One region of the Bradyrhizobium sp. HKCCYLRH2060 genome, then DNA from elsewhere that is predicted to be linked to it. Evidence: riboswitches for the same ligand, from Rfam matches in the RefSeq annotation. Region 1 holds a riboswitch; each other region holds the start of a gene.
The links. Region 1 has a riboswitch for S-adenosylmethionine ahead of ACQR10_RS26105 (O-succinylhomoserine sulfhydrylase). Riboswitches for the same ligand answer to the same signal wherever they lie in the genome.
Positions count from the first base shown of each region.

Region 2: another riboswitch for S-adenosylmethionine. It lies ahead of ACQR10_RS09805 (GNAT family N-acetyltransferase); the one in region 1 lies ahead of ACQR10_RS26105 (O-succinylhomoserine sulfhydrylase).
Region 3: another riboswitch for S-adenosylmethionine. It lies ahead of metX (homoserine O-acetyltransferase MetX); the one in region 1 lies ahead of ACQR10_RS26105 (O-succinylhomoserine sulfhydrylase).

Region 1 is NZ_JBNPUK010000015.1:121,610-131,867, forward strand. Features, by position in the region: gene ACQR10_RS26085 (VOC family protein) at 1-252, shown strand, start outside; gene ACQR10_RS26090 (SRPBCC family protein) at 263-664, shown strand; gene ACQR10_RS26095 (MATE family efflux transporter) at 669-2,147, opposite strand; gene ACQR10_RS26100 (2'-deoxycytidine 5'-triphosphate deaminase) at 2,276-3,382, opposite strand; SAM riboswitch at 3,495-3,574, shown strand; gene ACQR10_RS26105 (O-succinylhomoserine sulfhydrylase) at 3,653-4,861, shown strand; gene ACQR10_RS26110 (GDSL-type esterase/lipase family protein) at 4,994-6,154, opposite strand; gene ACQR10_RS26115 (SGNH/GDSL hydrolase family protein) at 6,168-6,926, opposite strand; gene ACQR10_RS26120 (OpgC domain-containing protein) at 6,926-8,266, opposite strand; gene apaG (Co2+/Mg2+ efflux protein ApaG) at 8,590-8,985, shown strand; gene ACQR10_RS26130 (NAD-dependent epimerase/dehydratase family protein) at 10,035-10,258, opposite strand, start outside.
Region 2 is NZ_JBNPUK010000003.1:449,395-459,652, forward strand. Features, by position in the region: gene ACQR10_RS09780 (sensor histidine kinase) at 1-831, shown strand, start outside; gene ACQR10_RS09785 (cytochrome b) at 941-1,489, shown strand; gene ACQR10_RS09790 (VIT1/CCC1 transporter family protein) at 1,550-2,245, shown strand; gene ACQR10_RS09795 (hypothetical protein) at 2,785-3,396, shown strand; gene ACQR10_RS09800 (DUF3551 domain-containing protein) at 3,568-3,816, shown strand; SAM-I-IV-variant riboswitch at 3,969-4,078, shown strand; gene ACQR10_RS09805 (GNAT family N-acetyltransferase) at 4,124-4,594, shown strand; gene ACQR10_RS09810 (serine hydrolase domain-containing protein) at 5,101-6,492, shown strand; gene ACQR10_RS09815 (IS1182 family transposase) at 6,610-7,950, opposite strand; gene ACQR10_RS09820 (DUF3606 domain-containing protein) at 8,784-9,059, shown strand; gene glgX (glycogen debranching protein GlgX) at 9,127-10,258, shown strand, end outside.
Region 3 is NZ_JBNPUK010000013.1:36-10,293, forward strand. Features, by position in the region: gene metW (methionine biosynthesis protein MetW) at 98-760, opposite strand; gene metX (homoserine O-acetyltransferase MetX) at 764-2,017, opposite strand; SAM riboswitch at 2,100-2,179, opposite strand; gene ACQR10_RS23570 (chorismate mutase) at 2,375-3,208, shown strand; gene hisC (histidinol-phosphate transaminase) at 3,246-4,343, shown strand; gene ACQR10_RS23580 (prephenate/arogenate dehydrogenase family protein) at 4,340-5,275, shown strand; gene ACQR10_RS23585 (DUF2125 domain-containing protein) at 5,278-6,462, opposite strand; gene ACQR10_RS23590 (gamma-glutamylcyclotransferase) at 6,562-7,158, shown strand; gene ACQR10_RS23595 (lysophospholipid acyltransferase family protein) at 7,162-7,929, opposite strand; gene ACQR10_RS23600 (YdcF family protein) at 7,942-8,655, opposite strand; gene ACQR10_RS23605 (cell division protein FtsX) at 8,910-9,878, opposite strand; gene ftsE (cell division ATP-binding protein FtsE) at 9,871-10,258, opposite strand, start outside.

The sequences.
Region 1 (10,258 bases):
TCGGCGGGCATCGGCCCGAAGGGGCAGCCGGCGCTGTGGCTGTATCTCGACAAGGGCGCCAGCAAAGGCACCGCGCATATCGCGTTCCGCGCCCAGGACCACGCGGCGGTCGCCAGATTCCACAGCGAGGGTTTGAAGGCAGGAGGCGGCGACAATGGCGGCGCCGGGCCGCGCACGGACTACAGCCCGACCTATTACGCCGCCTTCCTGATCGATCCCGACGGCAACAACGTCGAAGCCGTATGTCCGTGAGGTCAGCGTCATGGCATCCATCCAGAAGGACATTCCGATCGCGGCCCCGGCCGGTGCAGTGTGGGACGCAGTGCGCGATTTCGGCGCCGTTCATACCAGGGTGGCGCGCGGCTTCGTGACCGGCACCAGGCTCGACGGAGACGTCCGCATTGTCAGCTTCGCCAACGGCAGCGTGGTGCGCGAGCAGCTGGTCGACTGCAACGATCAGCGCCGGCGCCTCGTCTACGCCATCAGGAACGAACGCATCAGCCAGCACAGTGCGTCGTTTCAGATCATCGCGGAAGGCGAGGAGCGCTGCCGGGTGATCTGGACCACCGACGTGCTGCCGCACGAGATCGCGCCCTATATCGAGCAGCAGATGGAGCTCGGCGCGCGCGCGATGCAGGACACGTTGGGCAGGCTGCGCGGATAGCGGCTCAGCCGACACGCGCCGGGGGCGGCGCGTGCGCGTCAGGACCGCGTCCGGCCGCCAGCACGGCCGGGCGCAGCTCCAGCGCCGCGGCCGGCTTCGGCCCCCACCGCGTGAGCATGACGCTCGCGAGCGTCAGCACGCCGAGCAGCACCATCGAGGACGCCGCCAGCATGAAGAAGTCGCCCTCGGTCGCGGCATGGCTCAACAGATAAGAGCCACCTGCGGCGATGAACACGAGCCGCACCGTTTGCGCCAGCACCGGACCGATCACCCTGGCTGCGCCCTGCGAAGAGAAGTACATCGAGATCGCCAGGCCGATGAAGGCATACATCGGCGCGGCGACCTGCAGATAGTGCCGGCCGGCGCCGCGCGCGCTCTCGTCCTGGGTGAAGATGTCGACCCACAATTGTGGGACGATCGCGATCAGCGTCGACAGCGCGCCAACAGACGCGAACGACACCAGCCCCGCCGTCCAGGCGATGCGGCGGGCGCGCGCGATTCGCTGCGCGCCGATCGCCATGCCGACCATCGGCACCGAGGCCATGCCGACGGAGAAGGCGACCGTGGTCATCATAAATTCGAGCCGCGCGCCGATGCCGTAGCCGGCGAGCACCGCGGTGCCGAACGACGCCAGCATATGCGTGAAGATCGCGATCGACAGCACGGATTGCAGCGGCGAGAAGCAGGCGACGGCGCCGACCTTGAGAATGTCGGCGAACATCGCGCCGCTGATCCTGAGGCCGCGCAGCTTCGGCCGGACGCGCGCGCGCCCCGAAAATAGGTACCAGCCCATCACCGAGATGCTGACGCAGAACGCCAGCAGCGCGCCGGCGGCGACGCCGCGCATACCGAGCCCGAGGACCAGGCTGAGCGTGCCGCCCAGCACGATCTGCAGCATCGCCGAGCTCAGGATCATGAACGACGGCAGCTTCATGTTGCCGGTGCCGCGCAGGATGCCGGCCATCGAGTTCATCAGCCAGGGCAGGATCGCGCCGCCGAAGAAGATCTGCAGATAGGCCGTGGCATGGCTCAGCACCGCGCCGCGGCCGCCGAGCAACTCCAGCAAGGCCGGGCCGAACACCAGCATGCCGATCATGAAGGTCGCGCCGAACAGCAGCGCGATCAGCAGCGCATGCGAGGCGAGCGTCGAGGCGCGATCGGTGTCGCCGGCGCCCAGCGCCCGTGCGATCGCCGAGGCCACACCGCCGCCCATCGCGCCGCCGGACATCGTCATGGTCAGGATCACCAGCGGAAACACCAGCGCCATCGCCGCCAGCGCCTCGATGCCGAGCCGGCCGATATAGGAGGTCTCGGCAATGACGACGCAGGTGCCGGCCGTGTTGGCGATGATGTTCGGCCAGGACAGCGACAGCAGGGTGCGCAGGATGGGTCCGTCGACGAGCTTATTCCGCATCGGCTTCTCGGGGGGCGGCAATGCACGCCCCTCGCCGACCGGATTGTCGGCCAGGCCGATCTCGGACATCTCAGCTCCCCGCTCGGCCGCGCAGGTCGCGGCCGTCTTATCGTTCGATTGCTTTCGCTTTCCTAGCACGGCGCTGGCGCGCGCCCTGTGCGGCAGGCGCATTGGGGGTGCGCGGCAGACGCAGCCGGCTAGAAGCGGAAGTGCTTGGAAAGCTTCAGGCCCTGGGCCTGGTAGTTGGAGCCGATGCGGCTGCCATACATCGCGTTGGGACGCGCCAGCATCTTCTCGTAGACCAGGCGGCCGACGATCTGGCCGTGCTCGAGGATGAACGGCACCTCGCGCGAGCGCACCTCGAGCACCGCGCGCGAGCCCTGCCCGCCGGCGCCGGCATAGCCGAAGCCGGGATCGAAGAAGCCGGCATAGTGGACGCGGAATTCGCCGACCAGCGGATCGAACGGCACCATCTCCGCGGCGTAGTCCGGCGGCACCTGCACGGCTTCCTTCGAGGCCAGGATGTAGAACTCGCCGGGATCGAGGATGAGGCTGCCGTCGGGCCGTGCCTTGATCGGCTCCCAGAACTCCTCGACCGGATAGCCGGCACGGCGGTCGACGTCGACGACGCCGGTATGGCGCTTGGCGCGGTAGCCGACATAGCCGTTCGCATTGCTGCCTGAGAGGTCGACGGACAGAGCGACACCGCCGGCGAGATCCGCATCATCGCGATCCACCAGCCGCTCGGCCTGGTGCAGCGCGATCAATTCGTCCTCCGACAGGACCGCGTCGCGATAGCGGAAGCGAACCTGGGACAGGCGCGAGCCTTCGCGCAACAGGACCGGAAACGTCTTCGGGCTGATCTCTGCGTAGAGCGGACCGTGATAGCCGGCGCCGATCATGTCGAAGCGTCGCGTGCCGTCGGCAATCACGCGGGTGAACACGTCGAGCCGCCCGGTCGAGCTCTTCGGATTGGCGGCCGCGACGATGTCCTTCGGCAGCGCCAGGCTCTCCAGCAGCGGCACGATGTAGACGCAGTTGGTCTCCAGAACCGCGCCGTCGGCGAGCGCGAACTCGTGCAGCTTCAATTCGTCGATGCGCTCGGCGACGGTCGATCCCGGCCCCGGCAGAAAGCTCGCGCGCACCCTGTAGGCGACGTCGCCGAGCCGCAGGTCCAAGCTCGCCGGCTGGATCTGGCTCTCGACGAAATCATATTCGGGAATGATCAAGCCGGCCTCCGCCATCGCCACGATCATGCGATCGGGGAGGATGCCGTGGGCGTCGGCGGGAAGCGAAAACGGCAAGGCCTGATCCTTTGCAGGCGCCGGAACGGCGGCTTGTGGAGCCAATATAGGGTCTTTTGACCGGTTATCCGATGGCCGGCTTGACGGAAAGGCCGGTTGCGACTATGAGCACCACTTATCCCGTGGTGATTTGAGCCGGCCGGCTTGCAGCCACGTTAAATAAGTCGCTAAACAGGCCGGGGACGAATGTGATCCCGGCCTTGAGGAGTTTTCCCAGGCCGGTTTTTTTGTGCCCATCGCGCCGAGCGCGGTGGTCACGATGGAGGTCACATGTCGAAGTCCCCCGCGAAGGCGCCGGTGTCGTTCGCCCAGTATCGTCCCGAAACCCGGCTGGTGCATTCCGGCACCTTGCGCTCCGAATTCGGCGAGACCGCCGAAGCGCTCTATCTGACGCAAGGTTTCGTCTACGCCACGGCCGAGGAGTGCGAGGCGCGCTTCAAGGGCGAGGATCCCGGCTTCATCTATTCGCGCTTCTCCAATCCGACCACGGCGATGTTCGAGCGCCGCATGATCGAGCTCGAGGGCGCCGAGGCCTGCCGCTCGGCCGCAACCGGCATGGCTGCGGTCACCACGGCGATCCTGGCCCCCCTGCGGGCCGGCGATCACGTCGTCGCGGCCAAGGCGCTGTTCGGCTCGTGCCGCTACGTGGTCGAGGATCTGCTGCCGCGCTACGGTATCGAGTCGACGCTGGTCGATGGGCTCGATCTCGACCAGTGGCAGAAGGCGGTCAGGCCGAATACCAAGAGCTTCTTCCTCGAGAGCCCGACCAATCCGACGCTCGACGTGATGGACATTCCCGCCATCGCCGAGATCGCGCACGCCCATGGCGCGCGGCTGATCGTCGACAACGTGTTCGCCACGCCGATCTGGCAGAGCCCGCTCGCGCTCGGCGCGGACGTCGTCGTCTACTCCGCGACAAAGCACATCGACGGCCAGGGCCGCTGCCTCGGCGGCGTGATCCTGTCGTCGGAAGCCTTCATCGCCGAGCACATCCACAACTTCATGCGCCAGACCGGCCCGTCGATCTCGCCGTTCAACGCCTGGGTCCTGCTCAAGGGCCTGGAGACGCTCGCGGTGCGCGTGCGCGCGCAGACTGAGACCGCCGGCAAGGTCGCCGATTTTCTCGCCGCGCATCCGAAGATCTCGCGGCTGATCTATCCCGGACGCGAGGACCATCCGCAGGCGGCGACGGTCAAGAAGCAGATGCGCGCCGGCTCGACCCTGGTCGGCTTCGAGGTGAAGGGCGGCAAGGCGGCGGCGTTCCGCACGCTCAACGGATTGAGGCTCGCGCGCATCTCCAACAATCTCGGCGACGCCAAGACGCTGGTCACGCATCCCGCAACGACCACGCATCAGCGGCTGACGCCGGACGCGCGCGCCGAGCTCGGCATCAGCGAGGGCTTCATCCGCTTCTCCGCCGGGCTCGAGCATGCCGACGATCTGATCGAGGATCTCGACGCCGCCCTCAGCGCGGCGTAGCGAATGGTGAAGTGGCGTCGCGAGTAGACCGATCTCATCCCTGCGCGCTACTCGTCATTCCTCATCCGCACATCACCTCCGGATCCCGGGGTTCGCTCGCGCGGCGAGCGCCCCGGGATGACGCCCGCGGCGTCACATCGGCCGATAGGTCGGCACCTCGGCCGGCGCGTTGATGCCGAGCTTGACCTGGCCAACCGAGCGGATGATGTCGTCGCCGAGCAGTTGCGCGAAGCAGGCATAACCCCAATCGCTCATATGCAAGCCGTCCGAGATCACGAACTCGTTCATCGGGATCGCCTGCCGCTCGTGCCAGTCGCGCATCACCTCGAAGCGCGGGAAGATGCCGGCGTGATGCAGCTCGGCGATGCGGCCGAGCAGCTTGTTCATGCGACCCGCGCTCTCCTGCCGCTCGTTCACGCGCGGCGAATATTGCAGATCGACCAGCACGACATCGGAGGCTGCGGCCTGGATCTTGGCGACGCCGTCCTCGACCAGCCTGGCGGTCTCGGCCGGATCGAGATCGCGCAGCACGGCATTGGTGCCGACCTGCCAGATCACGAGATCCGGGTGACGGTCGATCACCGACGTCTCGATCCGCTTCATCATCTCCGGCGCATCCTCGCCGCCGACGCCGGCATTGATGACGCTGATGTCGACCATCGGATATTGCCGGCGCAGCTGCGCGGCGAGCCGATTCGGATAGGTGTAGTCCGGCGCGCTCGCGCCATAGCCCTGCGTCGACGACGAGCCGAAGGCGACGATCACGATCGGCAGGCCGGAGGCGAGCTTGTTGGCGACGTGCGGCAGCGAAATGAAATTCTTCTTCGCGACGCCCTTCGGCGCCAGGCACGGCACGCGGTTGAAGATGTCGGTGGCCGATTTGGCGACCTGCTTGACCTTGTCGATCGCCCGCTCGGTGATGCTGCGCGATTGCGGCGGCGTGGCCGCGACGCCCTGCCCGGCTGCAGCCGGCGGCTGTGCATCGGTCATGGCCGGCGCGGTCGTCGCCGCAGGCGGCGCGGTCGTGGCCGCCGGGCGCACCGCGGCGATCGGCCCGCGCACCTGATCGTTCGCCTGCGCCAATGTGACGTGTCCGATGCTAGGTCGCAGCTCGCTGATCAGCGGAGTCTTCGGACCGGAGCTCTCCACATCGGACAGCGCGGCGGGTGCAGCCGGCGCTGCGCTCTGCGCCCGTACCGTCTGCGGGCTCAGCGCGAGGGCGATGGCAATGACCGCAACGGCCGAAAGCTTCTCCCATGTCCCGGATACGCGGTGACACTCATTCGACGTCATGAACGACATAATCCTAGTTCTGCTGCGCCGGCCCGATATGCGCCGCGTCGATGATGAACTTCGACAGCGCCCGGCCGATGCAGTCATGAACCTGCCTGGCCAGCTCGACCCCGTGCGTCGGATTGAACAGGTCGAAATCGCCCTGCTCGTTCCACTGCCGCATGATGGCAAACCGATCGAACAGCGGAATGTCGCGGTGCTGCGCCACCACACGCATGTTGTCGACATAGGGCGGCACGGAGATCAATGTTTCCGTCCGCGGACTGTATTGCAGATTCATCAAGACGACGTCAGCTCCTGCTTTCTGCAGCGTCGCCACACCGTCGTCGACCGCCTGCCGGAACTCATCAGGATCGATCGACCGCATGGCGTCGACCGTGCCGGTCTGCCAGATGACCAAATTAGGCCTTTTTCCTTCCACCAGTTTAACGAGATTGCCCGCGACTTCCTCGGCCGTCTTCTTGGGCTGCAGCTCGATGCTGAGATTGACGGCGACCGCCGGCAGCTTGTCCTTCAGCGCAGCCTGCAGACGGGCGGGGTACGCATTGGCGTCGGAGGTGTTGACGATCGAGGACGAGCGGCTTCCGACGACGAGAATATCGAGTGTGCGGCCGTTCTTGACGGCGTCTGCAACCTTCGGGAGCGGGCTCTCGGTGGTCAGCAGGTAGGCCGGCACCTCGCAGTTCTGCGGCGCGTCTTCCGCGCGCGCGGAGGCCGCCAGCGAAACAGCCAGCGCCGCGATACCAAACCTTAACCACGAGACGGACTTCATCAGCCCCCTCCCGCCAGATCGGCGTTGCTGCGCGCACCTTTTCGCGCGGCGCCCTTATCGGCCTCACGCTTGTACCACGAAATCAACGACGCCACCCCCCACATGATGAGGATGCCGCAAAGGCTGATCACCGCGTGCATCATGGCGCCGCCGGACACTTCGGCAAGGACGAAGTGGCCCGCAAACGCCAGAAATACGCCAAGACAGAAGATCTCGAGCGAGTGTTGCCCACAAACAATCAGCGGGCGCAGCCACGGCGACTTCAACAGCGGCCAATCCTTGCGCAGATAGTGCACGGTGAGTGCTGCGAGTGCGAGGAAATGCGCGAAGCGCAACACGTCAAGGTCGGTCTTGTCGATCGGATACATCCACTGCTCGATTCGGCGCGGCATCAGATGGCCGAGCTGCGGGATGTACCAGGTCAGGGTCACGCAGAACGCCGCGACCAGATAGGCGACGCAGAGCCCGAGCGTGATCGGCGAGTTGATGATGCGCGACATGCGCTGGGCGCCGCCGAGCGCGCACCACGCACCGAACACGAACAGGAGCTGCCAGGCGAACGGGTTGAACGCCCAGAAGCCGTTCGGATAGGCCGTCAGATAGAGATCGAGCTCCCAGGTGAGTGCGTAGAGAACGACCGAGAGCCCGAGCGTGACATCCGGACGCCAGCGCATCAGCCACAGGATCAGCGGCAGGAACAGCATCAGCACGATGTAGAGCGGCAGCACGTCCATGTTGACGGGGCGGAAGCGCAGGATCAGCGCCTGCACGATGGTCACGTCCGGCTGCTTGAGAAAATCCATGATCCCCATCTCTTCGGTGTAGAGCGGGTTCTCGAAGCTGGTCGCGACGTAGGAGATCTCGGCGAGGAAGATCGTGAACAGGAAGACATGGGCGACGTAGATCTGCCAGACGCGACGCAGGATGCGCGCGGTGGCGACGATGAAGCCGGCATCCTGCATCGCCCGGCCATAGACGAATGCCGCCGTGTAGCCGGAGATGAAGATGAAGATCTCGGTGGCGTCGGAGAAGCCGTAGTTGCGGATCGTGAACCAGGTCAGCAGGTTCGGCGGCAGGTGGTCGATGAAGATCAGCCATAGCGCCAGCCCGCGAAACAGGTCGAGCCGCAGCTCGCGCTCGCCGACCGCCGGGAAGGTGATCGCCGGAGCAGCGGTGGTGGCGGGTGCAGCAGTGGCGGCCGGCGCGGCCGCGACGGCGGATGCTGATGCGACCACAGGTGCAGCCGCGCTCGCCGCGGCGGCGGTCTCCGCAGCCGGCGCGGGCGCGGCGCTGGCTGCGGGGGCGGACGGTCCGGCAAGGCGATCGGCAATCGACGTCATCAGGCACCGCGTCAAGGCTGCCAGCCTTCGAGGCCCGGCAGGGGAAATGTAGGGCTGCGCAGTTTTTGCGCAAGCGATGAAGGACTTATCAGCTGGGCCGTGCCCAGTTTTTCGACCTTGGCGGCCAGCTGGTGGGCGATCGCACGACGCAGGACAGGTCGATCGCCGCCAGGGTCTGCCGGCCGCGCCCGATCCGAGTCCAAGGAACGGACCGCGCGTACGGCCGACAGAGTGCGCGATTCTGGTGCCATAATGCGGAACTGTGTTGAAAGCACGATGGCGTCGCGATTGGTTCCGGCGCGGGTTTCCGCTACAATGCCACCATGTATCGCGCCGTGACTCGCCACATCGAAGTGACCGTCGAACCGAACTTCCTGCCTGAGAAGTCTTCGGTGGCCGATGGCCGCTGGTTCTGGTCCTATACCGTCGTCATCACCAACAGCGGGGAGGAGACGGTGCGGCTGCGCAGCCGCCACTGGATCATCACCGACGGGATCGGCCGGCAGCAGGAGGTGCGCGGCGAGGGCGTGGTCGGCGAGCAGCCGGTGCTCGCGCCAGGAGAGCGCTTCGAATACACCTCCGGCGTGCCGCTCACCACCGCGTCCGGCTTCATGGCCGGCTCCTACCAGATGGAGAGCGAGAGCGGCGAGCACTTCGACATCGCTGTGCCGGCGTTTTCGCTCGACAGCCCGGACGGCGGCAAGCGGGTGTTGAATTAGCCGAGCGTGCACTTGGTTCGGCTGATGACCGATCGTGCACCCGCATTTTTGTACTTGGCTTTCAACGTTCATCGCGTATCGGCCCGGCACATCCGCTGACTTCTGCTCAGCTGTCGTCCCGGGCAAGCGTCCGACAACGCGCCAGCGTTGGCGGATGCGCCGACCCGGGACCCATAACCACAGTGTGCAGTTTGGCGACGGCTGGAGCGACGATGCCGTTTCACCACAAGACCCTGTGGTTATGGTTCCCCGCGCGACGTGCGCAATTGCGCACTAGGCGGGGACGAAACCATTTCTGTCGAAGCGAGATTGCGTCACACCGCCCCTCTCTGACTGACGTCACAGCACTTCGCGTTCTCGCGACGCATCCCGCGCCCGAGCTTTGTCGATTCGTTCGCCCTCTCCAAGCAGAGGGCGCAGGGAAGGCCGGGCCTCGGCTGAGGCCCGTGGCCCGCCTGCGAAAAGAATGCAGGCGGCAGGTACCACAGGTTCAGCCGGAACGACCCGGCCCTCCCTGCGCGATCGGTTTTAACGGCTGCTTCGCGTTCTCCCTGGTGCGCCGTGCTTTCTGGCCACCATCCCCACGCGAAGCGAAAGCTCCGGCGTGAGTTGATATCAGCGTCGGGATATCAGGACCGCGCGACTTGACCGTGCGTGCATCGCCGTTCGTCCGCGCGGACTGATCCACGCTGCGGCAATACACGCCCATCGCATCCCACTGCCAACGGTTCGTGACGGTCGCGAAACGCCCCTCATGCGGCAGCAGAGACGCGCGGAAATGTGCCAGTGATTTGCCCGACGACACAAGTTGTTTGTTGCTGCGACAAAGGAGCGCGACGGGCAGTGCGGTCGGCACGATCCAGGATGAACTAATAGCGACGAAGCACCGGACCATAGGGCGGGCAAAAGGCACTTGGAGGCCCGACGATAGAGGCACAAGTGCACGGCGCCGTGCCCACCGCCCGCGACCACCGCTCGCGATCGTGGGAACGCGATCACGCTCGGAGGCGCCGTCGGGGCCACCGTGCCGCCAGCGCGACGCCCTTCGATCATCCCCGCATGCGCGCGATGCCTTCGGCCCAGGTCACGACCGGGGTGTAGCCGAGGTCGCTTCGCGCCTTGCTAATGTCGAGCGTGAAATCCTGGCCGATCATGCGCAGTGTCTGGCGCGTGATCGGCGGCTTGGAACGCAGATGAAACATGCGCCAGACGGTCTCCATGACGGCCGCCATGCGCCAGGCGATGCCGAACGGTGCGGATCGTTGGATGGGGG
Region 2 (10,258 bases), on a different contig from region 1:
CTGCGCCGTGGCGTCGCCGAGATCCGCAGCGGCCGGCGCCAGCATCTTCCCGTGGACGTGCCGACCGAGGTGGCGCCGCTGGTCGACGAGGTCAACGCGCTGCTCGATGCGCAGAGCCGCGAGATCATGCGCTCGCGCAGCCGTGCGGCCGATCTCGCCCACGGCTTCAAGACGCCGCTCGCCGCACTCGCGGCCGACGCGGCGCGGTTGCGGGAGCTCGGCCAGCTCGAGCTGGCGCGCAATGTCGAGGATGTCGCCGAGGCGATGAGCCGGCAGGTCGATCGCGAACTGGCGCTGGCGCGGCTGCGCGGCAAGGCTCGCGGTGGGCCGGAGGCCGCAACCGAGCTGGCGCCGCTGGTGAATGCGCTGCTCGGGACGCTCGGCCGCACGCCGGCGGCCGCCCATGTCAGCTTCGATGGCGAGGTGCCTCCAAGCCTGCGCGTCGGCATGGACCGCACGGATCTCGCCGAGGTGCTCGGCAATCTCCTGGAGAACGCCGCGCGTCATGCGGCGAGCACGGTTCGCATCGTCGCCAGTGCGACCCCTCTGATCGTCACTGTCGAGGACGACGGTCCGGGCATTCCGGACGCGAAGATCGGCCGCGTGCTCGAGCGCGGCGGCCGCCTCGATGAGCAGGGGCCGGGCAGCGGGCTGGGGCTCGCGATCGTGCAGGACGTGCTCGAAGCCTATGGCTGGCGGCTGCACATCGGACGTTCCCAGCTCGGCGGCGCCAGGATCACGATCGCGCCGGCCATCGTCTCGGCGCTCCGCTGGTCGCAGCCCGCGACGTCGCAGGCCACCCCGGCGCCGTCCATTCTGACAGCAGGCTGACATCCCGCGTCAGCGGCGCGACGCCCCCGGTCGGCTATTGCCTCCGGCCATGCCACCCCGTGCTCCGGCGTGCCGGCGCGGGATGCCCAATGGTCGAAGGAAGCTGATCATGCGCATTCGAAACTCCGCCAAGACGTATGGCTCCGTCGCGATCGCACTGCACTGGATCGTCGCCGTGCTGGTGCCGGCGGCCTGGATTTCAGGCCATCTCGGCGACGTGCTGCCACGTCCCGCTCATGACATGGGCCTGTTCATGCACGTCTCGCTCGGGCTGTCGATGCTCGGCTTCGCGCTGGCGCGCCTGGCCTGGCGCCTGGCCGATCCGCCGCCGGTGCCTGAAGCGACCAAATTCGGCGCGTGGACCGTTCATGTCGGCGAGATCACGCATCTGCTGATCTACGGCATCATGTTCGCCATTCCGGTGCTTGGCATCGTCACCCAGTTTGCCCGCGGCTACGGCTTGCCGGTGTTCGGCCTGTTCGAGATCGCCTCACCCTGGATCGGCGACCGCGGCTTCGCCCACGACATGAAGGAGATGCACGAGGCGCTGGCCAATGGCCTGATGATCCTGATCGGCCTGCACGCAGGCGCCGCCTTGCTGCACCATTACTGGCTGCACGATCGCACCCTGCGGCGGATGGTGCCGGGACTGCGGTGATCGCGCCTGTCATCCGGGCCTGCTAGAAGGTCTCCGTCGAACACGCCATCGGAGGCCGCCATGCCGGCAACGCCGCACATCGAAAAGCACTTCACCGCGTCGGAGGTCGTCCGCGACGTCGTCATCGGCATGGCCGACGGCCTCACCGTGCCGTTCGCGCTCGCCGCCGGTCTTTCGGCGGCGGTCGCCAGGACCGACGTGATCGTCACGGCCGGCCTCGCCGAGGTCGTCGCCGGCGCGATCGCGATGGGGCTCGGCGGCTATCTCGCCGCCCGCTCCGACGCAGAGCACTACGCCGCCGAGGAGAAGCGGGAGCACGACGAGATCGAGAAGCTCCGCGGTCGGGAGGTCGAGGAGGTCGCGGCGATCTTTCGCGGCTATGGTCTCGAAGGCCAGGCCTTGACCACCGTGGTCGACGCCATCGCGTCCGATCGCAAGCGCTGGGTCGACTTCATGATGCGCTTCGAGCTCGGCCTCGAACGCCCGGATCCGAAGCGCGCGCCGGTCAGCGCGGTGACCATCGGCGGCTCCTACGTGATCGGCGGCTTGATCCCGCTGATCCCCTACATGCTGGCAGCCGACATCTCGTCCGCGCTCCGCATCTCCGTGATCGCCACCGGCATCGCGCTCTTGATCTTCGGCGCCATCAAGGGCCACTTCACCGGCGTCAACAAGATCAAGTCGGCGCTTCAGACCGCCCTCGTCGGCGGCCTCGCCGCCGGCGCCGCGTTCTGGCTGGCGCATCTGTTCGGGTGAGGTGGAGCGGGATTGCGGTCTAGGCCGTTCGGACGAAGGTCACCGGGCCGGTCATGATCCCGTCACCCGAGCTGTAGGGTGGGCAAAGAGGCGTACGCGGCAACGCCGCGTCGCATCGGGCCCACCGCGCGTTTCGAGCGGTGGCGATGGTGGTCACGCGCCGCTTTGCCAGCAGCGTCAAGATTGATGGCACGCTGAACTAACAACCTGCCGTAGGGTGGGCAAAGGCGCGCCGGGATGCGGCCTTGTCGGGCGAGCTTTCACGCGCGCCGTGCCCACCGCCTACACCCAGCGCCACCGATGGTGGGCACGCGCCGCCCTTGGCGTCGCTTTGCCCACCCTACGGCAGCGTTGTCTGTGACAAAGAGCTTTAGGCTCGCCGAGTTCGAGACTGTTGGTGCTCTGCGGATCTGGACGTCCTGACGACGGCGTTGGGTTGAGACCATGCGTCAGCCTTGAACCAGCATAGTTCACCTTTAGGCCAGAATCTGACGTTCCATCCAATTGGCCGTTGCGGGGAGTTATGGTAGTCGGTTTGGGTGAGCAAGACCCTGACCCCGACCAAAGCAAGAGACCTCGCGATCCGCCTCGCATCTGCTCGCCCTGACGAAGCGCTAAGCGTCGCAAGGGGGATAGAAGCACCTTGGTTCAGGTGTCAGGCGTTATCTCACGTCGCACGCCATTGGCCCGATGAAAGGTATAGCCGCCTCCTTGAAGAGGCGATTCTGGCAGCCGACTGTCAGGAGGATATTTTCAATCGTGTAGCCGTCTCGGCATGGCCGATCAGGGCATATCTTGAGCGCGGCAACGGGCCGCCCGCCAAAGAACTTCTCATAAAGTACGTCGCTGCTTCTGGCGCCATTGAAAACATGGGGAGTCGTTCAGAGGCGCTGTTTTCCATATTTCAGGCGTCGAAGCCCTTCGACACCGGGTTATGGCGCCCTGTATTTTGGGCTTTGGTGGCAGCAGCGGAGCCTGCTCTTTCGTGGCGTCAGCTTAGAAACCTGAGGGACGCCGTCGCAATTGTTGCCTCCGATCACGATGAATTGGTGCATCAGGTATTTGAGAAGCTTTCTGAACCGAAAAATCTTTCGACCGTGAGACGCTACCTCGGCCAACATACCAGGCAGCAGCCGCGCTCCTATTTCTGACTCATGAGCCGCCGAAGCTAGCTGCGATCGCCTGCTTTCCGTGGAGCAAGAGAGGGTCACCTGACGACGCGGGTACCGAAACCCGCCGCGCCTGCGGATCAAGCGCGCGTGGACGTGGCCGCGCCGGCAGACCCTTTCGGATTGGTCAGCCTCATGTCATGATGGCTGATGATGCGCGCGCTTCTCCTCATGACTTCGATCATCGTGCTTGCAACCGCTCCAGCCGCGGCCCAGCGGTTCGATGGCAATGATCCGGTGTGCCTCCAGACATGGGAGTGGGGCGGGTCCAGCACGATCGCGTGCCAGTACAGGTCGTGGGAGGCGTGCAGAGCGGGGGCCGCGGGCCTTTCGGCCATGTGCCTGCCGAACCCCTATGCACAGCGCCCGCCTGAGCCGAGCCGCCGTCGGCCTCCCCGGTAGGCGCCGATTGCGGCCTGACAAGACCCCAATCTTCGACGGAGCGGCCATCGTCGGAGCCGACCAAAAGGTTCGAGATGAGCCAGGAGCGGCCACGCGTTGTTCCTCGAACTGGGGGCGTACTTGCCAAGCTCGATAGTGCCCGCTATCGTCAACTCCAACATCAAGAGTTGGGCCGACGCCCAGCGCCAACCTGCTCCCCGAGCAAGGTGGCTTTCTTCCTTCGGAAGAAGATGTGGCCGGTCCGGCAACTAAACGGGACAAGCCACCACGGCGTCATGCGCTCATCTCTTCGAAGAAGGGGACGAGAATGACTGTCGATCGAATCGAAATTGAGCTGGCCGATGCAAGGTCCCCGGACCTGATTAATCTCGTAACCGCGCTGGACGATTTCTTAAACAAGGTCTGCGGGGTGGAGAGGAATCACGGCTCTCCAATTGATCGGCTAGCGCACGACGACACGCAAATGTTTATCGCGCGGATTGCCGGACAAGCCGTTGGCTGTGCAGGGCTGCAGGTGTTCGCGGATGGTACCGGGGAGGTGAAGCGCATGTATGTCGTCACCGAGGCTCGGACAACTGGAATAGGCAGCAGGCTCCTGACGCGCGTTGTGGAAGCGGCCTTGACCGCCAAGCTGTCGGTTCTGCGGCTGGAAACCACGGAATTTCTTCCCGATGCCCAGAGGCTCTATCGGGCGAAGGGGTTCGTTCCGTGCCCAGCGTATGGCCCTTACGTTTCCAACCCGATCAATTTGTACTTCGAGAGATGGCTGACGAAATGATGGTCGAGGGCGATGTGACGACAAGGAATAGATGATCAAGTCTGCTTTTCGATCGTGTTGCACAATCGAGATCGCCTCTCAGACCAGCCTTACATGGGGTGGTTACTCCGCCATCGCTAGCATCCTACATGGTTGAGGTCGAGCATTCAGATGGCACGGAGATGCTTGTGTTATTTTTCTTGCATCGAGGAGGCACGGTTTGCTTTCGGAAAGCTCCCAAGGACAGAAGAGTTGATAGCGCGTGACGATCCTTACCTGTTGAAGAGGTTGGCGTCCTCATCGCCGCGTTGAATAAGGATGAGTAGCGATTTCTCACCAGCCGGTCACACAGTTTGGTCGTAAGGGAGTTCCGTTCGTTCCATGTCCGTTGTGGGCCAACAAGAGACGTCGCTATGAGGATGGTTGGCGGGTATCCAAAGAAAACACTTCAACAGGCGTTCTGCTTAATTCCGTTAATGATTAGTGTGTAGCAATCTGGTCAAGCTCGCAACGGGTGGGATCATCCTATGCATATTCGCCAGATTGTTTTCGCTGTCGTGCTGCTCGGCGCTTTGGTTCGGTTCGAGCATGCCCAAGCTGAAGATGGCTTCCCAGCAGCGGAGTGGGAGCGCGTCACGCCTGCAGAATTGGGTTGGTCAGAAACCGGATTGACCCAAGCGCGATCCTTTTCGGATCAGATTCATTCGAGCGCGGTTGTGATCGTTCAGCACGGCAAGGTCGTGGCCGAGTGGGGCAGTACGACGAAGCCGATGGAAGTCGCTTCAATCCGCAAGAGCATGCTCAGCGCCCTGATCGGCATCGCAGTGTCGGATCACCAGATCAACCTTGACAGCACGCTTGGCGAACTTGGCATCGACGATAACCCGCCTGGCTTGACCGGGGTCGAGAAGGGCGCGACGGTGCGCGAACTCCTCGAAGCGCGTTCCGGGGTCTACCACGCGGCGCTCTATGAGACGCCGGACAATGCCAAGATGAGACCGCCGCGCGGCAGTCACCCGCCCGGCACCTTCTGGTATTACAACAATTGGGACTTCAACGCGCTTGGCACGATCTACGAGCACGCAACTGGCATCGGCCTCTTCGAGGCGCTCGACCAAAAGATCGCAAAGCCAATCGGCATGCAGGACTACCGGCCACAGGATGGCAGCTACGTCCGCGGCGAAGCGTCTATCCACCCCGCCTATGAGATACGCATGAGCGCACGGGACTTGGCGCGTTTTGCACTTCTCTATCTTCACAAAGGCAATTGGGCCGGACACCAGATCGTGCCGCGGGAGTGGGTGGAAGAGAGCACGCGCAGCTATTCGAAAGCAGCGTTCGGGATGGGCTATGGCTATCTCTGGTGGATCGGCTTTCTGGGCGGTGACGTTGCGCCTACGGTGACTTTGCCCGAGGGCAGCTTTATGGCCCAAGGTGCCGGCGGCCAATACGCCTTAGTCGTACCCGCACTCGACCTTGTCGTGGTGCATCGTGTCGACCGCGATGCGCCGTACGTCGAACCTTCATTTCGCAACATGGCTAGGCTCTTCTGGCTCATCCTGAAGGCCGATGGCTATGATCCGGGGCCCGATGCCTCGCTCACCGCAGCAACCGGCGAAAGACCGACAGGTGAGACCCTGGCCGCAAAATTCAAGGGCAAGACGATCAGCTTCGGTCCGAAGCTCAAGAATGGTCCGTTATCCATGCGATTCGAGCCCGACGGCCGGATGACTTATCCGCACTGGGACGAGTCCTTTGGGCCTGCAACGGGGACATGGGCGGTCGCGGAGGATAAGCTCTGTATCTTGATCTCGGCTGCTAGACGTCGTTGCTACATTCCAGTGCTGAACGGTGAGCAGATTGAGTTGTTCGACCAGCTTGGCGTCATGCAAATCGCCGGGGTGGCGCTGCCTCAGTGATCTGCATGCAGCAATCGGCTCGCGACGTCGGTTCAGGGTCGATTCCGTTGAAAAAGTCGGCAGTAGTTTCGTTGTGAACGCCGGCTGTTCCGAGGACGCGTTGGCTTGGTGGGGGAGTCACGCGGGCATCGGGATCAGCTTGGCCATTTTACGAAGATTCTGAGCGGCTGCAGCAAGGGTGAACTCGTCACGCGCGCCGTTCGGCCCTCTTAGTCGTAGCCGATCGAGCTTGAGAATGCGCTTGAGATGCGCGAACAGCATCTCGATCTTCTTGCGGAGCCGCCGTGAAGTGCGGCCCTCCCATGAGCTTGCGATCTCGCGTGCCATGTCGCGAGCGCCCTCATAGATCGAGCGTGGCACTTTCCGGGCCGGGGTGTTCGGGCTACACCTGCTTTTCAGAGAGCATGCTTGACAGTCGTGCTTGCTCGCGCGGTAGAGGATCGTCTTGTCGTCGTTCACCAGCGTTCCTGTGGTGGTGAGGGTTTTGCCACCGGGGCAGCGATAGACGTCCCCAGCATGGTCGTAAGTGAAGGCCTCACGCGAGAAGGTCCCGTCAGTGCGGGTCGACTTGTCGAAGACGGTCACGTGCGGCTCGATCCCGTGCTCGTAGACCAGCCACCCGAGCATCTCAGCGGAGCCATAGGCGCTGTCGCCGAGAAGCCGGCTTGGATAAAGATCGAACCTTTCGAGTGAACGCTCAATCATGCGCTTGGCGGCCAACACTTCTGCCTGGCGGATCGCCGTGGTCGCCTCGACATCGACGATGATCGCGTTTTCGACGTCGACCAGATAGTTCGTCGAGTAGGCGAAGAAGGCTTGGCCGCCATGCGCTCCCGTCCAGCGTGCCGCCGGATCGGAGGGCGATACAAACTTGGGCGTGACCTCCGTCGCGGCACCGAACGCGGCATCATCAAGAGCAGCAAGGTACTCGTCAATTGCTCGGCCCGTGGCCTCCGGCGGAAGCCCCTTATCGCCTTCGATTCCCTTCTGCCGATTGGCATCCGCCTTGATCAGGCTCGCGTCGACCGCGAACCCTTCGCCGCCAACCAGGCGCTCCCGGATACAGCGCCGCAAGACGGTCTCGAACACGCGGCGAAAGAGATCGCTCTCACGGAAGCGGCCGTGCCTGTTCTTCGAGAACGTCGAGTGATCGGGGACAGCTCCATCCAGACCCAGCCGGCAAAACCAGCGGTATGCCAGATTGAGGTGGACTTCGTCACAGAGGCGCCGTTCCGATCGGATGCCGAAGCAGTAGCCGATCAGGAGCATCCTGATCATCAGCTCCGGATCGATCGAGGGTCGCCCGATGTTGCTGTAGAACGGAGCCAACTCCCGTCGCAGGTCCTCAAGGTCGACGAACCTATCGATCGACCGCAGGAGGTGGTCGGCTGGAACGTGCTTTTCTAGGGAGAACTCATAGAACAACGCAGCCTGTTCGACTTGCCGATGCCCCATCATGACCTTCAGTCCTGCCAATTAGACAGACTGAATCATCGATCTCTCTGCGTCGCAACTGCCGACTTTTTCAACGGAATCGGTCAAAAGCGGACGTGGCTTTGTCGCGCGCATTGGTGCTGACGTCCTGCATCCAGATCCTTCCTGAAGCACTGCGCAAATCGGAGTGCTCGGGTCGACTCCGGTCGCGGGCTCCCGCCTTTCGTTCGGCTGACCGGTGCAAGGGCAGTCCCCGGCCACCCCGTCGAACGCGTGCGTGCGAAAAGGCGCTCGTCGCCGACTGAAAATTTCTATTTCGCGTTTCCAGAAAACGTGCTAGACCATCGCCATCCCGTGCTCCTCGAGAGGGGCGCTTCGCGATCGTCACGGAACGTTGGGTGCGGGATGCGGTGGCTGCAGGATGCCGCAGCGCGGGGAGGCTCGCGTGGACGAACGGCAGCTTGCGGACGCGAAGTCGCGTGGTCCTGGCGCCCCGACGCTGGCGCCAAGTCCTCGGGCGATGATCCCGAGGGCGACGGTGGCTCACAAGCCGGACACCGGGGAGATCGCGTATAAGCGTGAAAACCATCGCGCGGGGAATGCCGGGATGTCTCGGCTGAACCTGTGGTGACTGCCGCCTGCTTTTTTTCTGCAGGCGGGCCATGGGGGCGGCCAGCTCCCGGCATTCCCTGCGCCCTCTGCCTGATCAGGGGGCAACATCGATGACATCCCTCGGGCGCATGGCGCCGCGAGGTCGGTGACGCACGTCTTCGTGGCGACACCCGGAGGGGAGGGAGCCCCATCGCGGGAACCAATTTCCGCAGCCAAGGTTAGCTGGCATGCAGGAGACCCCCCACATGCGCCGTCCGAAAATTCAGCCGTCCCGCAACAAGCTCGACATGGCCGATCAGGCCCAGGTCCGCGTGGTGACCAAGCGGCTGAAGATGTCGCCCGGCGAGTTGGCCGAGATGGTCGAGCGCATCGGCAACTCCATCGCGGCCATCACCAAGGAAGTAGCGCAGCAGCGGGCCGCGAAGGCTTCGGCGCCGGAAGGAGCCGTCATCGCCTCGGTGACGGTGACCGAGACCAAGGCGGAAGTGATCATGCCGGACGAGACGCCGGCGGCAACCTAGCAAGCGGCGGCGCGGATCATCGAGAAGCCCGGCAATCGGTCCGGGCATTGGACGAAGGGGGCAAAGGATGGACCAACGCACCGATCACGGTGACGCTTTGATGCAGGCCGCGTTCAGCCTGCGCAAGGCCAAGATCAGCGAAGGCCGTCCGTTTCCGCTGGGCGCGACCTGGGACGGCCTCGGCGTCAACTTTGCGATCTTTTCCGCGCACGCGACCAAGGTCGAGCTGTGCCTGTTCGACGACACCGGCGAGACCGAGCTCGAGCGCATCGAGCTCCCCGAATACACCGACGAGGTCTGGCACGGCTATCTGCCGACGGCACGTCCCGGCACCGTCTATGGCTATCGCGTGCACGGGCCCTACGAGCCCGACGTCGGTCACCGCTTCAATCCGAACAAGCTCGTGATCGATCCCTATGCCAAGCAGCTCGTCGGCGACCTGCGCTGGGGTCCGGAGCTGTTCGGCTATCAGCTCGATCATGCCGACAAGGATCTGTCGTTCGACGGCCGCGACAGCGCGCCGTTGATGCTGAAGTGCCGCGTCATCGATCCCGCCTTCACCTGGGGCACCTCGCGCAAGCCGGAAATTCCGTGGGAGCGGACGATCTTCTACGAGATGCACGTCAAGGGTTTTACCAAGCTGCATCCGCTGGTGCCCGAGGCCGATCGCGGCACCTTCGCCGGTCTCGCGCACCAGGACATCCCGGCCTATCTGCGCTCCCTGGGCATCACCTCGGCCGAGCTGTTGCCGATCCATGCCTTCATCGACGACAGCTATCTGGTCGACAAGGGCCTGCGCAACTACTGGGGCTACAACTCGATCGGCTTCTTCGCGCCGGAGCCGCGCTATCTGAAGACGCCGCTCGCGACCGAATTCAAGACCATGGTCAACCAGTTCCACGCCAACGGCATCGAGGTCATCCTCGACGTGGTCTACAACCACACCGCCGAAGGCAACGAGTTCGGGCCGACCCTGTCGTTCAAGGGCATCGACAATGCCAGCTACTACCGGCTGATGCCGGACCAGAAGCGCTACTACATCAACGACACCGGCACCGGCAACACCGTGAACCTGTCGCACCAGCGCGTGCTGCAGCTCGTCGCGGACTCGCTGCGCTATTGGGCGACGGAGATGCGGGTCGACGGCTTCCGCTTCGATCTCGCCACCATCCTGGCGCGCGAGCCCTACGGCTTCGACG
Region 3 (10,258 bases), on a different contig from region 1:
GAAGCTGAACCGGACAGCCGTGGGTCAAGCCCGGCCATGACGTGGGGAGAGAGCGAGGACCAAACTTCGGCAGCACCCCGGGGCTGCGCTCGGTTCCCTACCGCCGCTCACCCCTGCTCAGCAGGAACACCCCCTGCTCGCCGAACATGTTCCAGAACCACCAGGGCATGGCGACGCGCAGGGGACGGCCGTAACTATCGAGGGCGACGGCGCGTTCCATCTTGACGTCGATCTCGTCGCAGAGCTGCACGAAGTCCTTGATGGTGCAGAAATGAATGTTCGGCGTGTCGTACCAGGTGAAGGGCAGATTGTCGGTGCGCGGCATGTGGCCACCGACCAGCAACTGCAGCCGCAGCCGCCAGAAGCCGAAATTCGGAAAGGTGACGATGGCGCGGCGGCCGATGCGCAGCAGGTTCTCCAGCACGACCTTGGGCTGCCGCGTCGCCTGCAGGGTCTGCGACAGAATCACGTAGTCGAACGCGTCGTCCGGATAATCGACGAGATCCGTATCGGCGTCGCCCTGCACCACCGCGAGCCCCTTGGCGACGCAATGGTTGACGCCCTCGCGGGACAGCTCGATGCCGCGGCCGTCGATGCCGCGGCTTTCCAGCAGTTGCAGCAGATCGCCATCGCCGCAGCCGATGTCGAGCACCTTGGAGCCGCGCTCGACCATGCCGGCGACCAGCAGATGATCAGGCCGATAGGCCAGCACCTCGCCGCCAGTGAAGCCGTTCAGCGGCAGCACACCCTGCATGCTCATGGCTCAGTCTCCCTTCGCATGGGCAAGCCCGCGCGCCTTGCCGGCGGAATCGAGAAAGGCGCTGGCGATCTCGAAGAACTCGGGGACATCGAGCAGGAACGCGTCGTGGCCCCGGTCGGTCTCGATCTCGGCGAACGACACCCGCGCGCTGGAGGCGTTGAGCGCATGCACCAGCGCGCGCGACTCCGCAGTCGGAAACAGCCAGTCGCTGGTGAACGACACCACGCAAAAACGGGTCTTGATGCCGCGAAACGCCGCCGCCAGCACGCCGTCATGGTCGCCGGCGATGTCGAAATAATCCATCGCCCGCGTCAGATAGAGATAGGAGTTGGCGTCGAAGCGCTCGACGAAGGACGATCCCTGGTAGCGCAGGTAGCTCTCGACTTGGAAATCGGCGTCGAAGGAGAACGTCGGCAGCTCGCGGTCCTGCATGCGGCGACCGAACTTGCGATGCAAGGCGGCGTCGGAGAGGTAGGTGATGTGCGCAGCCATGCGCGCCACAGCCAGGCCGCGATGCGGATGCGTGCCCTTGTCGGCGTAACGGCCGTGATCCCAGTCGGGATCGGCCATCACGGCCTGGCGGCCAAGCTCGTGGAAGGCGATGTTCTGCGCCGAGTGGCGCGTCGCGCAGGCGATCGCGAGATTGGCGAACACGCGCTGCGGATAGGCCACCGTCCATTGCAGCGCCTGCATGCCGCCCATCGAGCCGCCGACCACGGCGAACAGCGTGTCGATGCCGAGATGATCGATCAGCATGGCCTGCGCCCGCACCATGTCGGGGATGGTGATGATCGGGAAATCGAGCCCCCACACCTTGCCGGTGGCGGGGTTCAGCGAGGCCGGCCCGGTCGAGCCCATGCAGCCGCCGATCACGTTGGAGCAGATGATGAAATAGCGACTGGGATCGAGCGGGCGGCCGGGACCGACCAGCGTCTCCCACCAGCCGGGCTTGCCGGTGACGGGATGGCGGTTGGCGACGTGCTGGTCGCCGGTCAGCGCGTGGCAGACCAGCACCGCGTTCGATCGGTCGGCATTGAGCTCGCCGTAGGTCTGGTAGGCGATCTGGAACGGCGACAGGTCGACGCCGCAATCGAGCCTGAGCGGCTTGTCGGCGCCGAACTGCGCCACCGGCGAGCTCGGATGATCGACCTCGTGCGAGCGCTCGTCGGGCGCGACCGTGCGCAACGCGGATGTAGGCGTCGCGGATTTGGACGTCGCAGATTTGGACTTCGGCGTCAGACCTGTCATGTCTCTCACCCCAGCCATCCGGCCAGGGCTCCCGAACCACGTGACACATCAGGCCATGAAAAACCCGGCCTGAACTGGGGTTCGGCCGGGATCGATAACGTCCCCGGCCTGTTTAGCGAGTTTTTTAACGTGGCTGCAAGCCGGCCGGCTCAAATGACCACGGAACGGGCAGAAACTAGTCCCGCGGGCGCTATTCGTCAAGGCAAGCTGGGGTTGACCGTTGGTCGGGCGCTCTGCCGCAGGTCAGCCAAGCCTGGATGGCGCAAGGTAAACTTGCTGTTGCGCAGGTCCGCGGCATCGGAGAGAACGGCATCCGTTCCTTTGGCCGCAGGTTTTCCCGTGGCCTCGCGAAGAGTGACACGGACCATGTCGAACCCGCCGCCCGCCCCGCCCTCGCTCGCCGATCTGCGCAAGGAGATCGATGCCATCGATGAGCAGGTCCATCAGTTGCTGATGAACAGGGCCGACATCATCGACCGGCTGATCAAGGTCAAGAAGACCCAGGAGGTTGGCTCGGCGTTCAGGCCCGCGCGCGAGGCCGACATGATGCGCCGCCTGGTGCAGCGCCATCGCGGCATCCTGCCGCTCGACACCGTCGAGGGGATCTGGCGCGTGATCGTCTCGACCTTCACCTATGTGCAGGCGCCGTTCTCGGTTCATGCCGACGTGTCGGTCGGAGAATCCGCGATGCGCGATTCCGCCAGGTTCCATTTCGGATTCGTGGTGCCCTACGTGCCGCATTTCAGCGCGCAAGCCGCAGTCGAGGCTGTGGCGCGCTCGAAGGGCGATCTCGCGCTGGTGTCGACGACCTCCGGCCATACGCCGTGGTGGATCACGCTCGAGCCCGTGGGCGCACCAAAGATCATCGCGCGGATGCCGTTCATCGAGCGCGCCGACCATCCCGCCGCGCTGCCGGTGTTCGCGGTGTCGCGCGTCGCCGACGATGCGCTGGTGCTCGAGGTCGAGACCTGGAGCATCCGCGTCTCCGGCTGGAATGCGCAGGTGTCGCGGGCGCTGTCGCCGCTCGCCGACGTCATCGCGGTGCCCGATACCGCCTTCGACGGCGCCGCACTGCTGGTATCGATCGAGTCGCCGTCGAACCTCGACAAGATCAGGGCTGCCCTGATCGCGGCGGGCGCCTCGGTACGCTCCGCCGCCCTCGTCGGCGGCCATGCGAAACGCTATACGGTTCCGAGCTGAGACGCCCCGCGCCAGTGATGATTTTCCGGAGTTGACGATGAACCGCCCCGTGCCGAACCCCGGCATCCTCGATATCGCGCCCTATACACCGGGCAAGAGTCCCCAGCCGGAGCCGGGCCGCAAGGTTTTCAAACTGTCGGCCAATGAGACCCCGTTCGGCCCCTCGCCGAGGGCGATCGAGGCGTTCAAGAGTGCGGCCACTCACCTGGAAGATTATCCGGAAGGGACTTCACGGGTGCTGCGCCAGGCGATCGGCCGCACCTACGGCCTCGATCCCGACCGCATCGTCTGCGGCGCCGGCTCCGACGAGATCCTCAATCTGCTGGCACACACCTTTCTCGGCCAAGGCGACGAGGCGATCTCGACCGCGCACGGCTTCCTGGTCTATCCGATTGCGACCATGGCCTGCGGCGCCAGGAACGTGGTTGCCGCGGAGACGGAGTATCGCACCGACGTCGACGCCATCCTTGCCGCGGTGACGCCGCGCACCAAGCTGGTCTGGCTCGCCAACCCGAACAACCCGACCGGCACCTACATCCCGTTCGACGAGGTCAAGCGGCTGCGCGCCGGCCTGCCGTCGCAGGTCGTGCTGGTGCTCGACGCCGCCTATGCCGATTACGTCTCGCGCAACGACTATGAGTTCGGGCTCGAGCTGGTCGCCACGACCGAGAACACCGTGGTCACCCATACGTTCTCGAAGATCCACGGGCTCGCGGCGCTCCGCGTTGGCTGGATGTTCGGCCCGGCGCATATCGTCGATGCGATCAACCGCATCCGCGGACCGTTCAACGTTTCCTCGCCGGCGATGCTCGCGGCGGTCGCCGCGATCGAGGACACCGCGCATCAGCAGATGTCGAAAACGCACACGGAAACGTGGCGCAACTGGCTGACCGAGGAGATCGGCAAGCTTGGGCTGAAGGTGACGCCGAGTGTCACCAATTTCATCCTGATCCACTTCCCGACCGACAAGGGCAAGACCGCGGTCGAGGCCGACGAATTCCTGACCCGGCGCGGCCTCGTGCTGCGCGCGCTCGCCAACTACAAGCTGCCGAACGCGTTGCGCATGACGATCGGCACCGAGGAGGCCAATCGTCTGGTCGTGGAGGCTCTCAGCGAATTCATGAGGGCGACATGAGCGTCGCGGGGCGATTCGAACGCGTCGCGCTGATCGGCTTCGGCCTGATCGGCGGCTCGATCGCGCGCGCGGCGCGGCTGCAGGGCGTGGCCGGCGAGATCGTCACCACGGCGCGCTCGGAGAAGACGCGCGCGCGTGTCGCCGAGCTCGGCGTCGTCGACCGCGTCGTCGCGAGCAATGAAGAGGCGGTCAAGGACGCCGATCTCGTCATCCTCTGCATTCCCGTCGGCGCCTGCGGTCCGGTTGCGGCCGAGATCGCGCCGCATCTGAAGCCGGGCGCCGTCGTCTCCGACGTTGGCTCGGTGAAAGGCGCGATCGTGCGCGACATGGCGCCGCATCTTCCGGCGAACGTCCACTTCGTGCCGGCCCATCCCGTGGCCGGCACCGAGAATTCCGGGCCCGATTCCGGCTTCGCCGAGCTGTTCATCAACCGCTGGTGCATCCTGACGCCGCCCGACGGCGTCGATGCCGGCGCGATCGATCGTCTGCGTGCGTTCTGGACGGCGCTCGGCGCCAAGGTCGAGATCATGACGCCGGACCATCACGACCGCGTGCTCGCGATCACCAGCCACCTGCCGCATCTGATCGCCTACACCATCGTCGGCACCGCCGACGAGCTGGCGCAGGTGACCGAGTCCGAGGTGATCAAGTTCTCCGCCGGCGGCTTCCGCGACTTCACCCGCATCGCCGCCTCCGATCCGACGATGTGGCGCGACATCTTCCTGAGCAACAAGGATGCCGTGCTCGACATGCTTGGCACCTTCACCGAGGACCTGTCGAAGCTGACGCGGGCGATCCGGCGCGGCGACGGCGAGGCGCTGTTCGATCACTTCACCCGCACGCGCGCGATCCGCCGCGGCATCGTCGATATCGGCCAGGATTCGGCGGCGCCGGATTTCGGCCGGCCGCTGCCGCAGTTGAAGAAGAACTGAGGTCAGAACAGCGGAGGGACGCGGGCGACCTTGAACGGACCGAGCACGACGACGCCGTCGGAGAACCGCAGCGGGAAGGTCCGCGCCTTGCGGCCTTCGAGGGTGGCCTCCTTGCCGAGCGCATTGATGCCAAGTGCGACGCCGACATTGGCGTTCTGCTTGACGACCTTGCCGAGGCCGGGAATGGCGCGGTCGAGCGCACCGAGCAGGTTGTTGACGTCCTGCGACTTCACACCGGGCGCCACGCGATCAAGCGTTCCCTGCGGCACGCCGTTCTCGAGCATCTTGTCGAGGCCGAGCGCCGGGATGACCTTTTCGATCCCGGCGACCGTCATCTGCACCTCGCCATCGATGTTGCCGTTGGCGGTCAGGCTGAGCGTGCCCGAGGCAACGGCGAGCAACTCGCCCTGCTGGATGCGCGATTGGACGATCTCGACATGACCGCCGGCGGCCTGGATCTCGCGAAACCGCTCCGGCCAGGGTTTGGGCCGGAAGTCCTTGAGCCCGGTGACGCGGGCCTGGATGTCGGCATTGAACGGTTCGGCCAGCAGCGGATGACCGCCCTGGATGCTGCCGTTTTCGATCTGCAGCGCAGTCTCCAGCACCGGATGATCCGACGGCGTGCCCTCGGCGAGACGGCCGTGCAATTCGGCATGATCGGCGCGCGCTGCGGGCACGGCGGTGTTGCCCTCGATGCGGTCGATGGTCGGTTGTTCGAACACGAGGTCGGCGCGCTGCGGCGGCCCCGGGAGGCCGCGGACGCTGGCCTCGCCGACGCGCCAGTTCACGGAGAACGAGGTCGGTCCGCGTCCGTCGGCAATCATCGCTGGCCCCTTGAACTCCGCGATGATCCGCTTCGGATCCCACACTTGCGCGACGACGAGGATCTCGTCGAGCTTCGCATTCATCAAGGGCGTGCCGGCGGCCTGCGAGAACAGCGCCACGCTCGGATCCGTGCAGCGGACCTCGAGCCGGAACGGGAAGCCGGCGACCGAGCGCTTCGCGCAGTCATAGACGCGTCCCGATTTTGCTTCGCGCGCACGCCAGGCGTCGGCCTGGACATCCACTTGCGAAGCGGCGAAGAACCAGAATGCGCTCCACGCAACAGCGGCGATCAGGAGCAGGACGGGAGCGATGAAAAGCCCCCAGCGAGAGCGCCTGCGCGGCGGTTGCGGCGAACGAGACATGCAGGACACCCTTTGGGCAGCAATTTTGGCAATTCGGCGATCACGGATTGTGTATCTAAATTAACAATTCGCGAGCACCGTACTTAGGCTTCCGCATTGATGTCCGCAATGACCCTCTCCGAACCCGACCTTCCCGATGGCGACCTCTGGGTGTTCGGCTATGGCTCGCTGATGTGGCGCCCTGGCTTCGACTTCGTCGAGCAGGTGCCGGCTCGGCTGATCGGCGAGCATCGCGCGCTGTGCGTCTACTCGTTCGTCCACCGCGGAACGCCGGAGAAGCCGGGCCTCGTGCTCGGTCTCGATCGCGGCGGCGCGTGTCGCGGCATTGCGTTTCGGGTCGCAGCAGACAAGCGCGACGAGACCATCGCCTACTTGCGGGAACGTGAGCAGGTGACCTCGGTGTATCGCGAAGTGACGCGCTCGGTGTGGCTCGAGAACGAGGCGCGCGAGCGGGTGAGCGCGCTGGTCTACGTGGTCGATCGCGGCCATGTGCAATATGCCGGCCGGCTGTCGCCGCAGGAGCAGTTGCGCCATGTGCGCCAGGGTCACGGCCAGTCCGGCGCCAATCGCGACTACGTGATCTCGACCGTGAAGGCGATCGAGGCGCAGGGCTTTCGCGATACGCAGTTGCATCGGCTGGCGACGATGCTGCACGATGACGGCCACTCGCTGCATCCTGCGCCAGGCAAAACATAGCCCTCAAGCCTTCACCGGCGCCCGCACCCCGCCAAACAACTGCGCCTGTTCCGCTTGCCCCGCGGCGACGAGCCGGCCGGTCGCCTCTTCGATGACACCCTGAATCCGCGCCATGAACTCATCGCGCGGCAGGCCAGGCGGCAGCGGATCGAGAAACTCCACGACGAGCGTGCCCGGATAGCGCAGAAATGTGCGGCGTGGCCAAAACAAACCCGAATTCAGGGCCACCGGCAGGCAGGGTACGCCGCAATCCGTGTAGATCAAACCGACGCCGCCCTTGTAGTCCGGCGGTGCGCCCGCCGGGCGCCGGGTGCCTTCCGGGAAGATCACGAACTGACGGCCATGCTTCACCTCCTCCGCCGCCCGCCGCATCACCTGCTTCAACGCGCGGGCGCCGGAGCTGCGGTCGATCGCGATCATGTCCGCCTTGACGAGATACTGTCCGAACAAGGGAATCCGCAGCAGCTCGCGCTTGAGAACGAAGAACGGCGCATCGAAGAAATGCAGCAGCGAGATCGTCTCCCACATCGACTGATGCTTGGCGGCGACGATCAGCGGCCCCTTCGGGATCTTCTCGACGCCGCGATATTCGACGCGGATGTTGCAGACGACTCGCATCAACACGATGTTGCTCTGCGCCCACCAGTTGGCGACGCGCAGCAGCGCCTTGCGGGGCATCGCCAGGGTCGGCAACGCGATCAGCGCCCAGAGCACGAAGTTCGGGTAGAACAGGATGTTGAACAGCAGCGAACGAAGGAAGATCGAGACCATCAGAAACCCAGTTCAATTGGCTTGCGCCGTCGTCGGTCGGCGCGACACCGAGCCGGTTGGCGGATCGACCTCGGGCACGAGATCGAGGCCGAGATCGGCCAGCCGCAGCCGCATCTCGGCGGCGACATATTTGGCGTATTCGGACAGCAGAAGTCGCACCGTCGGCGCGCTGGTCCACCACGGCTCGTCGCGCCATTTCTCGCCGACGACGGCATAGGGAATGAGATCCATGCTTGGCATCGCATGCGAGAGTTCGACGATGGCCCGGGGCATGTGATAGTTCGACGTCACCACGATCAGCGACTTGAAGCCGCGCTCGCTGGCCCATCGCCGCGTCTGCGCGGCGTTGCTGCGGGTGTTGATCGCCGAATAATCCAGATCGACGCAGCAGTTGATGAATGATCGCGCCTCGGGCAGCGACCGGGTGATGTCGCTGGCCTCGTTGGTCGGATGCACGCCGGAGATCAGCAGCCGCCGGCCATAGCCTCCCGCCAGGAGTTCCACCGCGTCCGATACGCGTGACGAGCCGCCGGTCAGGACCACGATTCCGTCCGCCTTGCGCTCGGGCTGGATCTCGGCGCCCCGCAATTGCGAAAGGAAGCCGACGAAACCGACCGCCGCGACGAAAAAACCGACCCCGAGCGTCGCCACGGCGCCCGCGACCGTCCGCCACACCGCCACGGTGAGCGGCAGCTTTCGCCTGCTATGGTCGGTCTCCGGCTCCATGCAACGCCTGGCTTGTCCTTGCCTGCCTGCGCGCGGCGCCATGCCGTCGCGCGATCCCGTCGTTCAAGTCCGGGAACGCAGGCAGGTTTCGCCGGCCTCCCGATCACGTTCGCTCGCCGCCGATCCTGGCGCGCGATCTCCGCCGTGTTCGTGACCCAGCTCACCCCGTCTGCCTCACCCCGGCGCAGACGATTTTAGGCGGTTTTCGGGCCAAGTGAAATCCGCAACGAGACGGCTGGGGATAGAAGCCGCCATCAGTCGATGCTCGCCAGCGTCGTGAACAGGGTCCGGCGTGCGGCCCAGCCGGTCACCGCGGCGATCACCACGGCCTGCAGCGCGATCGCGACATAGCCGAGCGGGCGCAGCGAGAACGTCCCCAGCAACGCCGCGAACTGATCGCCGACGGGGGTGCCGGAGAACCAGTTGGCGATCGACTCCGAGAACCCGAATCCGAGCATCGCAAGGCCGCCGCCGATCACGCCCCCCTCCAGTCCGAGCTGCAGGAAGTGCCGCAGGAAGTGATTGGCGATGTAGCGGTCACCGGCGCCGACGAAGTGCAGCACCTCGACGATCGGCCGGTTCGCTGCCATCGCGCCGCGGGTCGCGAACGACACCGAGATGATGGTGGCCGCGATCACCAGCACGAGAATGCCGAAGCCTGCAAACAGGGTCGCGCCGGTCATCGAGCGCATCCGCTCGATCCAGGCGCGATGGTCGTCCACGCTGGCGGTCGGCGCAACCTGGGTCACGCGGGTGCGCAGGGCGTTGAGATCGAAGCTGGTGCCGGGCTGGACGCGCGCAATGATCACGCGCGGCACCGGAAGCTCGTCGAACGACAGGCCGCTGCCGAGCCACGGCTCCAGCAGCTTGCTGGACTCCTCCTTGGTGAAGGGCCGGACCTCGACGATGCCCGACTGCCCCCGCATCGCGTCCGTCACCAGGGCAATGTCACGCTCGATGTCGCGGCCGGTCTTGGGACGGACCTGGACCGTGATCTCGCTCGCCACCTCCGACTGCCACTCGGCCGCGGACTCGCTGACCAGCAGCACGCCGCCGGTCGTGATCGAGGCCAGGAAGGTCATGATCGCGACCACGGCGACCAGCGCGCGGCCCGCGATCGAGGCGCGCGGCACGATCGGCGACACGATGCGGGCCTGCGCCGGCAGTTGCGGGCGGTCGTCGCCGAGATCGACCAGAAGGCCGCGATCGTCTACGCTACTCATAGATGTGCAATCGTCCCTGATGCAGCACCAGCCGGCGGGCCTCGTATTGGTCCATCAGCGTGATGTCATGGGTTGCGATGATCACCGCCGTGCCCGAGCGGTTCAGCTCGATGAATAGCCGCAGAAGGCGGCGACCCAGTGTCGGATCGACGTTGCCGGTCGGCTCGTCCGCGAGCAGCAGCTGCGGCCGCGAGATCACGGCGCGCGCGATCGCCGCGCGCTGCTTCTCACCGCCCGACAGGATCGGCGGCAGCGCATCCATGCGCTCGCCGAGACCGACCCATTTCAGGAGGTCGATGACCTCCTTGCGGTAGCTCGATTCGTCGCGGCCCATGACCCGAAACGGCAGCGCCACGTTCTCGTAGGTCGTCATGTGGTCG